Regions from separate parts of the Pseudomonas sp. SJZ080 genome, predicted to be linked through region 2. Evidence: predicted binding sites of a transcription regulator. Region 2 holds the regulator's gene; the other holds the start of a gene.
The links. The regulator FliA, encoded in region 2, starts transcription of late flagellar genes. The targets are predictions, from matches to a motif close to CTAAAGTTTNNNNNNNNNNNGCCGNTAA.
Positions count from the first base shown of each region.

Region 1: the regulator FliA is predicted to act here: its motif matches at 1,258-1,285, upstream of FBY04_RS07010 (methyl-accepting chemotaxis protein).

Region 1 covers NZ_VIUK01000003.1:475,607-479,353, forward strand. Annotated here, with positions in the region: gene FBY04_RS07005 (OprD family porin) at 1-1,163, shown strand, start outside; gene FBY04_RS07010 (methyl-accepting chemotaxis protein) at 1,464-3,347, shown strand; gene FBY04_RS07015 (organic hydroperoxide resistance protein) at 3,532-3,747, opposite strand, start outside.
Region 2 covers NZ_VIUK01000005.1:266,722-272,890, reverse strand. Annotated here, with positions in the region: gene FBY04_RS10195 (chemotaxis protein CheA) at 1-1,113, opposite strand, end outside; gene FBY04_RS10190 (protein phosphatase CheZ) at 1,160-1,948, opposite strand; gene FBY04_RS10185 (chemotaxis response regulator CheY) at 1,971-2,342, opposite strand; gene fliA (RNA polymerase sigma factor FliA) at 2,510-3,250, opposite strand; gene fleN (flagellar synthesis regulator FleN) at 3,247-4,077, opposite strand; gene flhF (flagellar biosynthesis protein FlhF) at 4,194-5,522, opposite strand; gene flhA (flagellar biosynthesis protein FlhA) at 5,534-6,169, opposite strand, start outside.

The sequences.
Region 1 (3,747 bases), on a different contig from region 2:
CCGACAGCAAGGCCAGCGTTGAACTGCGCAACTTCTACTTCAACCGTGACTTTCGTAACGGACCGCCCACCGCCCAACGTGACTCTGCGGCGGAGTGGGCGCAGGGAGCCATGTTGCGATTCGAGTCGGGTTATACCGCAGGTACTCTGGGCCTGGGCGTCGACGCTGTCGGCATGCTCGGTATCAAGCTTGACGGCGGTGATGGTTCCGGCGGCACGGGCCTGTTGCCGGCGGACCTTGGTTCGAAAAACGGCCGAGGCTCACAGGACGAATACTCCAAACTCGAGCTGACGGCCAAGGCGAAGGTATCGGAAACCATTCTGAAGGTCGGCTCACTCGCCTTCCGTACGCCCGTGGTCTCGAGCAATGACACGCGCTTACTGCCGGCGACGTTCGAAGGCGCACTGTTGACTTCGAAGGACATCGACAAGCTCATGTTGCAAGGCGGCAAGCTGGAGCAAATCAAGTTCAACAGCTCTTCAAATTATCAAGACTTCACGGGTAACCGCATTGGCGGCGTCAGCGATGACTTTCGCTTTGCCGGCGGCACCTACAGTTTCAACAAGGCCCTGAGCACCAGCCTGTACTATGGCAACCTGGAAAACGTCTATCGGCAGTACTTTGGTGGTGTGGTCTACGAGATCCCCCTCGCCGAGCAACAGTCGCTGAAGTTCGACCTGCGCTATTCGAAAAGCACCGACGACGGCAACTTTCGCCCCCTTGATAACCGGGCAGCGAACGGCCTGGTGTCCTACACCCTGGGCTCCAACGTATTCACCGCAGCCTATCAACGCATGAGCGGTGACGACCCCTTCCCCTACATTGCCAATAGCGATCCGTACCTGGTCAACTTCGTCCAGATCAATGACTTCGCCAATACCCAGGAACGCTCCTGGCAGCTGCGCTATGACTACAACTTCGCCGCGCTGGGCCTCCCGGGGCTGACGTTCATGAGTCGTTATGTCCAGGGAGACAATGCGTTGGTCGCCGGCAACAACACCGGTAAAGAGTGGGAGCGCAACACCGACATTGGTTATGTCATACAGTCAGGTTCGCTGAAAAACGTCGGCCTGAAAGTCAGAAACGCAACCGTCAGGTCAAACTTTGGTAATGACCTGGATGAAACACGCCTGATCCTTAGTTACACCTTGGCATTGTGGTAACGGCCAAACACCCAGACAACTTTCAGCCACAACCTGTGCTGGACGCCTGACAAATTTACCAACCAATAACGCAAGTCAAAGTATTTGGTTCGCCATGAAGTTGGCTGCCGCAGGGGCGCTTTTATCCTGACGCGATGTTTTAACAGGTACAACAAAGCAAACTTCGGATAACTGACAGCTCCGTTTTTTTACAAGGAGGCAATTGCGTTCGCAAGTAACAAGGCCCCGGGGTTGATAATCCAACCCCGGAATCCTCAGCCTGAATACGTGGTGTACCGATTCAAACCCGGAGAGTGAACGATGGGACATCTCAAATTTAATCAGAAGATATTGCTGATCGCCTCCTTGGTGATCATGACGGTGTTTTGCTCATTTTCCGTGTTGAATGACATTCGCCTGCGCGAAGACAACGCGCAGAAAATCGAACAAAACACACGCGCCCTCGCAGCCTCCATGGCGCATGACATCCAGAGCTGGCTGACCGGCCGGCTGATTCTGATGAAAAGCGTCGCCGAGTTTATCGGGCACAACCCTACGGCCGAAAACGTCCAGGCCACATTACAAAACCAAGTGCTTATGGAACAGTTCATTGCCACGTATGCCGGCACCCGTGATGGCAAGTTTCAGATCTATCCGCCACGGGAAATGCCTGCGGACTACGACGCCCGACAGCGCCAGTGGTACAAGGACGCTATCGCCAACGGAGCCGCGATGACCGAACCTTACGTAGGCGCAGGGATCGATTACCGGATCATTACCCAGGCGGTCGCCATCCCTTCCGGGCAGCAAACACTCGGGGTACTGGGCGCCAGCCTGAAAATCGAGACGATCTCGCAAACACTCAATGCCCAGGCGTTCGATGGCAACGGCTACGCCTTTCTGGTGAGCAAAGAGGGCAAGATCCTGGTTCACCCTGACCAGGCGCTGATAGGTAAAACCCTGGCCGATCTGTTTCCGGGCAACACCTTGACCCTGAGCGACCGGCTGGTCGAAGCCACGTCGGTTGATGGCAGCAAATTCACCCTGTTTTCAGCGGTCAACGGCCTGCCTTCGCAGGATTGGTACATCGGTATCGTGCTCGACAAACAAGCGGCCCTGGCCAGTGTCTCCGCGTTCCGCAACTCCGCGATCATCGCGACGGCTGTTGCGGGCCTGGCCACTTTGCTGATGCTCGGGCTGCTGATTCGCGTGCTCATGAGGCCCCTGCATTCGATCAGCCACGCGATGGAAGATATCGCCCAAGGCGATGCCGACTTGACCCGTAGATTGTCGATCCTGTCGAAGGACGAATTCGGGCAACTGGCCATGAGCTTCAACCGCTTCAGCGATCGTATCCACACTTCTATCAGCGAAGTATCCTCGACGACGGATGCCTTGGGTGAAGCGACGCGCCGGGTACTGTCGGCGTCCGACTCCTCGATGGAAAAATCGGAACACCAATCGGGTTACACCACGAGCGTGGCTGCCGCAATTGAAGAGCTGGGCGCAGCGGCGCAGGAGATCGCCTCCAGCGCCTCGGCGGCGTCCAAAGGTGCTTCCAGCGCCAGGTTGCAGATCGAGTCGACCTGCGAACTGGTCGAGAACACAGTCACAGCCATGAGCGACCTGCAGGCAAATATCGAACTGACCCGCTCGCAGATCGAAGAGCTCAACGCCAAAACCATCAACATCGGAAAAGTCCTGGAGGTCATTTCGACTATTTCCGCAAAGACCAATCTGCTGGCCCTGAATGCGGCTATCGAGGCGGCCAGAGCCGGAGAGGCGGGACGCGGCTTTGCCGTTGTGGCGGACGAAGTGAGAAACCTTGCCCATCATACCCAGAATGCTACCGAAGAAATTCGCCAGGTCATCGAAGCGTTACAGGCCGGCGGCGCCCAGGCTTCCCGAACCATGCTGCACAGCAATGAAATCGGCAGCCAAAGCGTGCTCGTCGCGAAACAGGCTGGGGCCAGCCTTGTGAAAGTAGTCTCGAAAATCGGTGAGATTGATGAGATGTGCCTTACAGTCGCTGCCGCGACTGAAGAGCAAACAACAGCCGTCGATCAACTGACAAGGGATGTGCATGAGATCAGCCAGTTGAATCGCCAGACCAATGACAATCTTGGCTCTACCCTCAGAGCCTGTGCAGAATTGGATTCAGAAGCTTGGCGACTCAAAAACGTGGTAAATACGTTCAAGTTGTAGGCGTATTGGTTAAAAGCGAACAATTTGTGCTGGTCCCGTCTGACTTGATCGCCAGAGTGGGGGACTCAATTGCGCCACCTTATCACCAAGGCCATGGCCTGCCTGACTCAGTAAAACCAAGCCGTAAAGCATCGAGAAATCGAAGCTTCACGGCTTTTTGTTGCCTGGATTTTTTATCCAGCGATCAAACGACTTTCAACTCAACCTTCACACCGTCGCGCGTCATCCGCGAATACGGGCAGATCTGATGCGCAGCCTCAACCAACTCCCGTTTCACGCCCTCCTCCAGGCCAGGAATATTGACGTTCAACCTGACCGCCAACTGAAAATCCCCGCCACTGGTTTTGCCCAGATCCACCTCGGCATCCACCGACGTGTCCTCGGGCAATTTGACTTTCAG
Region 2 (6,169 bases):
GAGACGCGCGGTGTCGACCCGCACGGTGGTCTCGGCTTCGCTGGCCGGCTTTTCCGCCGGTGGCGCAGCCGGTGCACGGGCTGGCGCCGGTGCAGCAGCGGCAGCAGGCTTCGGCGCTTCGGCTTTAGGCTCGGGCGCCTTGGCGACAGGTGCCGGGGCTTTGGCAACGGGTGCCGCTACCGAAGAAGCGGCGGAACCGGTGCCGACTTCAGTGAATTTGCCTTTACCGTGCAATTCGTCGAGCAGCGATTCGAACTCGTGATCCGAGATCAGATCACTGCCGGCCGCTTTGGCGCCAGGCACAGCGGCGACCGGGGCCGAAGCAATGGCCGACTCCAGCGCGTCGACGGCAAAGTTGCCCTTGCCGTGCAGCTGATCGAGCAGCGCTTCGAACTCGTCGTCGGTAATGTCGGAACTGTCGCCTGCCGCTTTCGGGGCAGCCGGTGCGGCGGGTGCAGCAGGAGCTGCCACCGCGTCGACGGCGAACTGACCTTTGCCGTGCAGTTGATCGAGCAACGACTCGAATTCTGCGTCGGTGATTTCGTCGCTGGCAGCGGCATCGCCGGCTGGCAGCGGAGCAGCTGTCGGAGCCTCGGCCTGAGCCTTGACGGCGTTCAGCGAGTCCAGCAGTTGTTCGAATTCGTTATCGGTGATGTCGCCTGATTCGGCTTCGACAGCCGGCTCTTCCGCCACTTGAGCCACAGGTGCGGCTTCATCGGCGGTTTGCGGCTCGGCCAGACGGGCCAGGGCCGCGAGCAATTCAGGCGTGGCAGCCGTGATCGGGCTGCGCTCGCGGACTTCGCTGAACATGCTGTTCACCGCGTCCAGCGCTTCGAGAACCACGTCCATCAACTCCGAGTCGACGCGACGTTCACCCTTGCGCAGGATGTCGAACACGTTCTCGGCGATGTGACAGCACTCCACCAGCTCGTTGAGCTGGAGGAAGCCGGCGCCCCCTTTTACAGTGTGAAAACCGCGAAAAATTGCATTGAGCAAGTCCGCATCATCCGGTCGGCTTTCAAGTTCGACCAGCTGTTCGGACAGTTGCTCTAGAATCTCGCCGGCCTCAACCAGGAAATCCTGAAGGATCTCTTCATCGGCGCCGAAGCTCATTAAGGGTGTGCTCCTACAGGTCTAAAAACCTAAAATACCTAAAATTCTAAAACCCTAGGCTGGATAGCAAATCGTCCACATCGTCCTGACCGGACACAACGTCTTCTCTTTTATCGGCATGAATCTGCGGACCTTCACCCTGAGAGAGATGTTTTTGCGGATCTTTTTCAGCAAGCATCGCTTCACGGTCATGTTCGATGCCCGCAAAGCGGTCCACCTGACTGGCCATAAGCACGAGCTTGAGCAGGTTGCTTTCAACTTCGGTGACCAACTGGGTCACACGCTTGATCACTTGACCTGTGAGGTCCTGGTAATCCTGAGCGAGCAGAATGTCGTTGAGGTTGCTCGACACCGCGCGGTTGTCCGCGCTGCTGCGTGTCAGGAAACCGTCGACACGCCGTGCCAGCTCGCGAAACTCTTCAGCCCCGACTTCGCGACGCATGAACCGCCCCCAATCCGTGCTCAGCGCCTGGGCTTCATCGCTCAGGCTGTTGACCAATGGCGTAGAGTTTTCGACCAGGTCCATGGTGCGGTTGGCTGCGGCCTCTGTCAGCTTGACAACGTAGCCCAGTCGCTCGGTGGCATCTGTGATCTGGGACACTTCCTCGGCTTGCGGCATGTGCGGGTCAATCTGGAAATTGACGATCGCGCTGTGCAGCTCGCGGGTGAGCTTGCCCACTTCCTGATACAGGCCACGGTCACGGGTCTGATTGAGCTCATGGATCAGTTGCACAGCGTCGCCAAACTTGCCTTTTTCAAGGCTTTCGACCAGTTCGACTGCGTGTTTTTTCAGGGTCGATTCAAAATCGCCCTGTGAAGATTCGTTTTGGTCCATAGCTCCCCCGTGGCGCAGTTTCTCAACCGATGCGTTCGAAAATCTTCTCGATTTTTTCTTTTAACGCCTGGGCCGTGAAGGGTTTGACCACATAGCCGTTAACACCGGCCTGGGCCGCTTCGATGATCTGCTCGCGCTTGGCTTCAGCAGTCACCATCAGCACTGGCAGGTGCTTGAGCTTTTCATCGGCGCGCACGTGACGCAGCAGATCGATACCGGTCATGCCAGGCATGTTCCAGTCCGTTACCAGAAAGTCGATGCTCCCGCTGTTGAGAACCGGAATGGCAGTAATGCCATCGTCAGCCTCGACCGTGTTGGTGAACCCAAGGTCACGCAACAGGTTTTTTATGATCCGCCGCATCGTTGAGAAGTCATCAACGATGAGGATTTTCATGTTCTTGTCCAATTCGACCTCCAAGCAGTCTTAAACGCGCCCAGCACCTGGACGCGCCATTTCAATCAATCCGGCAAAGCACTCAATGACTGTCTGGAGCACAACAGATCGAGACCGGCGCAGTTCAACACCACACCAGCCACGTTCGCAGTGTCCCCACACTGCCTTCAGCGCGCTCGCCACTCCCCCAAACGCCCCCGCAAACGGGCCGCGCACTGGCTGTGTAACTGGCTGACCCGAGATTCGCTGACCCCCAGGACCTCACCGATTTCCTTGAGATTCAACTCTTCGTCGTAGTACAGCGCCAACACCAGTCGCTCACGCTCCGGCAAATTGGCAATCGCGTCCGCCAGCGCCGCCTGGAAGCGTTCATCTTCCAGATCGCGTGACGGCTCGAGATGAGCACTCGCGCCATCCTCGTGCAGCCCTTCGTGTTCGCCGTCCTGCAACAGATCGTCGAAACTGAATAACCGGCTGCCCAGGGTGTCGTTCAAAATCCCGTAGTAATCGTCGAGACTCAATTGGAGTTCGGCCGCAACTTCGTGATCTTTAGCGTCACGGCCGGTTTTAGCTTCAATCGAGCGAATTGCGTCGCTGACCATGCGGGTATTGCGGTGGACCGAACGTGGCGCCCAGTCCCCCTTGCGGACTTCATCGAGCATCGCGCCGCGGATTCGAATGCCCGCGTACGTCTCGAAACTCGCGCCTTTGCTAGCGTCGTATTTGGTCGATACTTCAAGCAGGCCGATCATGCCGGCCTGGATCAGGTCTTCGACCTGAACACTGGCTGGCAATCGCGCCAGCAAGTGGTAAGCAATGCGTTTGACCAGTGGCGCGTAACGCTCGATCAGCTCGTACTGCGCGTCACGCGCCGACTTCTTGTAGAGGTTATAACCGCTGGCTGTCATAGCACGGGTCCTGCCGTTTGTTGCACGAGGCGCTCGACGAAAAACTCCAGGTGCCCACGCGGGTTGGCAGGCAGCGGCCAGGTATCGACCTTTTGTGCGATGGCCTTGAAGGCCAGGGAACACTTGGAACGCGGGAAAGCTTCATAAACCGCGCGCTGCTTCTGAACGGCCTTGCGCACGCTTTCGTCGTACGGCACCGCACCGACGTATTGTAAGGCGACGTCGAGGAAGCGATCCGTGACCTTGGTCAACTTGGCGAACAGGTTGCGCCCTTCCTGCGGGCTCTGGGCCATGTTGGCGAGGACGCGGAAGCGGTTCATGCCGTAATCGCGGTTCAGCAGTTTGATCAGTGCATAGGCGTCGGTGATCGAGGTCGGCTCGTCGCAGACCACCAGCAGGACTTCCTGCGCGGCGCGAACGAAACTGACTACCGAGTCACCAATGCCCGCAGCGGTGTCGATCACCAGAACGTCGAGGTTGTCGCCGATATCGCTGAACGCCTGGATCAGGCCGGCGTGTTGCGCCGGGCTCAGATGCACCATGCTCTGAGTGCCGGACGCCGCCGGGACGATGCGGATACCGCCGGGCCCCTGCAACAACACGTCGCGCAGCTCACAGCGGCCTTCGATGACATCGGCCAGGGTACGTTTGGGTGTCAGCCCCAGCAGGACGTCGACGTTCGCCAGCCCCAGATCGGCGTCCAGCAGCATGACGCGCCGGCCGAGCTCAGCTAGAGCCAGGGACAAGTTCACTGACACGTTAGTCTTCCCGACGCCACCTTTGCCGCCGGTCACCGCGATCACCTGTACGGGATGCATGCTGCCCATGTTATTTCTTTACCTTGTCTTGCATAGACGGAGGCCACATTACTGGCTGCGCGTTCACAAACGGAACAATGCATGGCAGACCATCGATGTAGGTACAAAAACTGTTCATTAATACCTCAGCCAACCTGCTTGGTCGGACTGTGGTAAATATCAGCGAACATGTCAGCCATGGCTTCTTCGCTGGGTTCTTCCTGCATTTGCACGCTGACGGCGCGGCTCACCAGCTGATGACGACGCGGCAGATGCAAATCATCCGGAATCCGCGGTCCATCGGTCAGGTAAGCCACCGGCAATTCATGACTGATTGCCAGGCTCAACACCTCGCCAAGGCTTGCCGTTTCATCCAGTTTAGTCAGGATGCAGCCAGCGAGCCCGCAGCGCTTGTAACTGTGATAAGCGGCGGTTAGAACCTGTTTCTGGCTGGTGGTTGCCAGAACCAGATAATTTTTTGATTTGATGCCACGACCGGCCAGGCTTTCGAGCTGCATGCGCAGTGCCGGATCGCTGGCCTGAAGACCGGCGGTATCTATCAGCACCACACGCTTGCGCAGCAACGGATCCAGCGCCTGCACCAGGGACTGGCCCGGGTCGACGTGGGTGACCGACACGTTGAGGATCCGGCCCAGGGTCTTGAGTTGTTCCTGAGCGCCGATACGGTAGCTGTCCATGCTGACCAGCGCGATGTTCTGCGCGCCGTACTTGAGCACGTAACGGGCCGCGAGCTTGGCCAGCGTGGTGGTCTTGCCCATGCCGGCAGGACCGACCATGGCAATCACACCGCCCTCTTCCAGTGGCTCGACTTCCGGTGTGGCGATCATCCGCGCCAGGTGCGCCAGCAACATGCGCCAGGCCTGACGGGGTTCGTCAATGCCGGTAATCATTTCCAGCAGATCACGGGACAACGGGCCGGACAAACCGATGCGCTGCAGACGACGCCAAAGGTTGGCCTGGGCCGGACGGCTGCCTTGCAGCTGGTTCCAGGCCAGAGAGCCGAGTTGTACTTCCATCAGTTCGCGCAGGCTGTTGAGTTCGAAACGCATCGAATCGAAAGCCCGCGGATCGACACCGCTGGAGGCTGGCGCGGGGGCCGGCGCTGCACGACGGGGTTCAGTGTAAGTCGGTTCGATCAACGGTTCGGCGGCGGTGAGTGGCAGGCCGGCGAACAACTGGCGATTGGTGGACTTGTCGCTCTCGCCTTCGCTGCGCAGGCTCAGTTCGGCCTGGGCGGTGACGATCCGCGACTGGGTCTTGCGCAGCTCGTCCTCGAGCTCCATGTTCGGAACACGCGGGGCCAGCGCCGACAGTTTGTAATCGAGGGCAGCCGTCAGCTCGACACCACCGGCGATGCGGCGGTTGCCAATGATGGCGGCATCAGCGCCCAGCTCATCACGAACCAGTTTCATGGCCTGACGCATATCGGCGGCGAAAAAACGCTTAACTTGCATAAACCACTACCTCAGCCGTTGGGCCCTACTGTCGCAACGATGGTCACTTGCTTGTTGTCAGGGATTTCCTGGTAAGCCAACACATGCAAACCCGGGACTGCGAGTCGGCCAAATCGCGACAGCATCGCGCGAACCGGACCGGCCACCAGCAGAATCACCGGTTGACCTTGCATTTCCTGACGCTGCGCCGCTTCGATCAACGAGCGTTGCAGTTTTTCAGCCATGCTTGGCTCCAGCAGAACGCCCTCTTCCGAGCCTTGTCCCGCCTTCTGAAGACTATTGAGCAATATTTGTTCCAACCTTGGCTCAAGAGTGATAACTGGCAGCTCCGACTCAGTCCCTACAATGCTTTGGACGATTGCACGGGATACGCCGACGCGTACGGCGGCCACCAGCGCGGCAGTATCTTGACTCTTGGCCGCATTGTTCGCGATCGCTTCGGCGATGCTGCGAATGTCCCGTACGGGCACCTGTTCGGCCAGCAACGCCTGGAGCACCTTGAGCAGCTGCGATAACGACACCACGCCCGGCACCAGCTCCTCGGCCAGTTTAGGGGAGCTTTTGGCCAGCAACTGCACGAGTTGCTGCACTTCTTCATGGCCGATCAGCTCACTGGAGTGCTTGTACAAAATCTGGTTCAAGTGGGT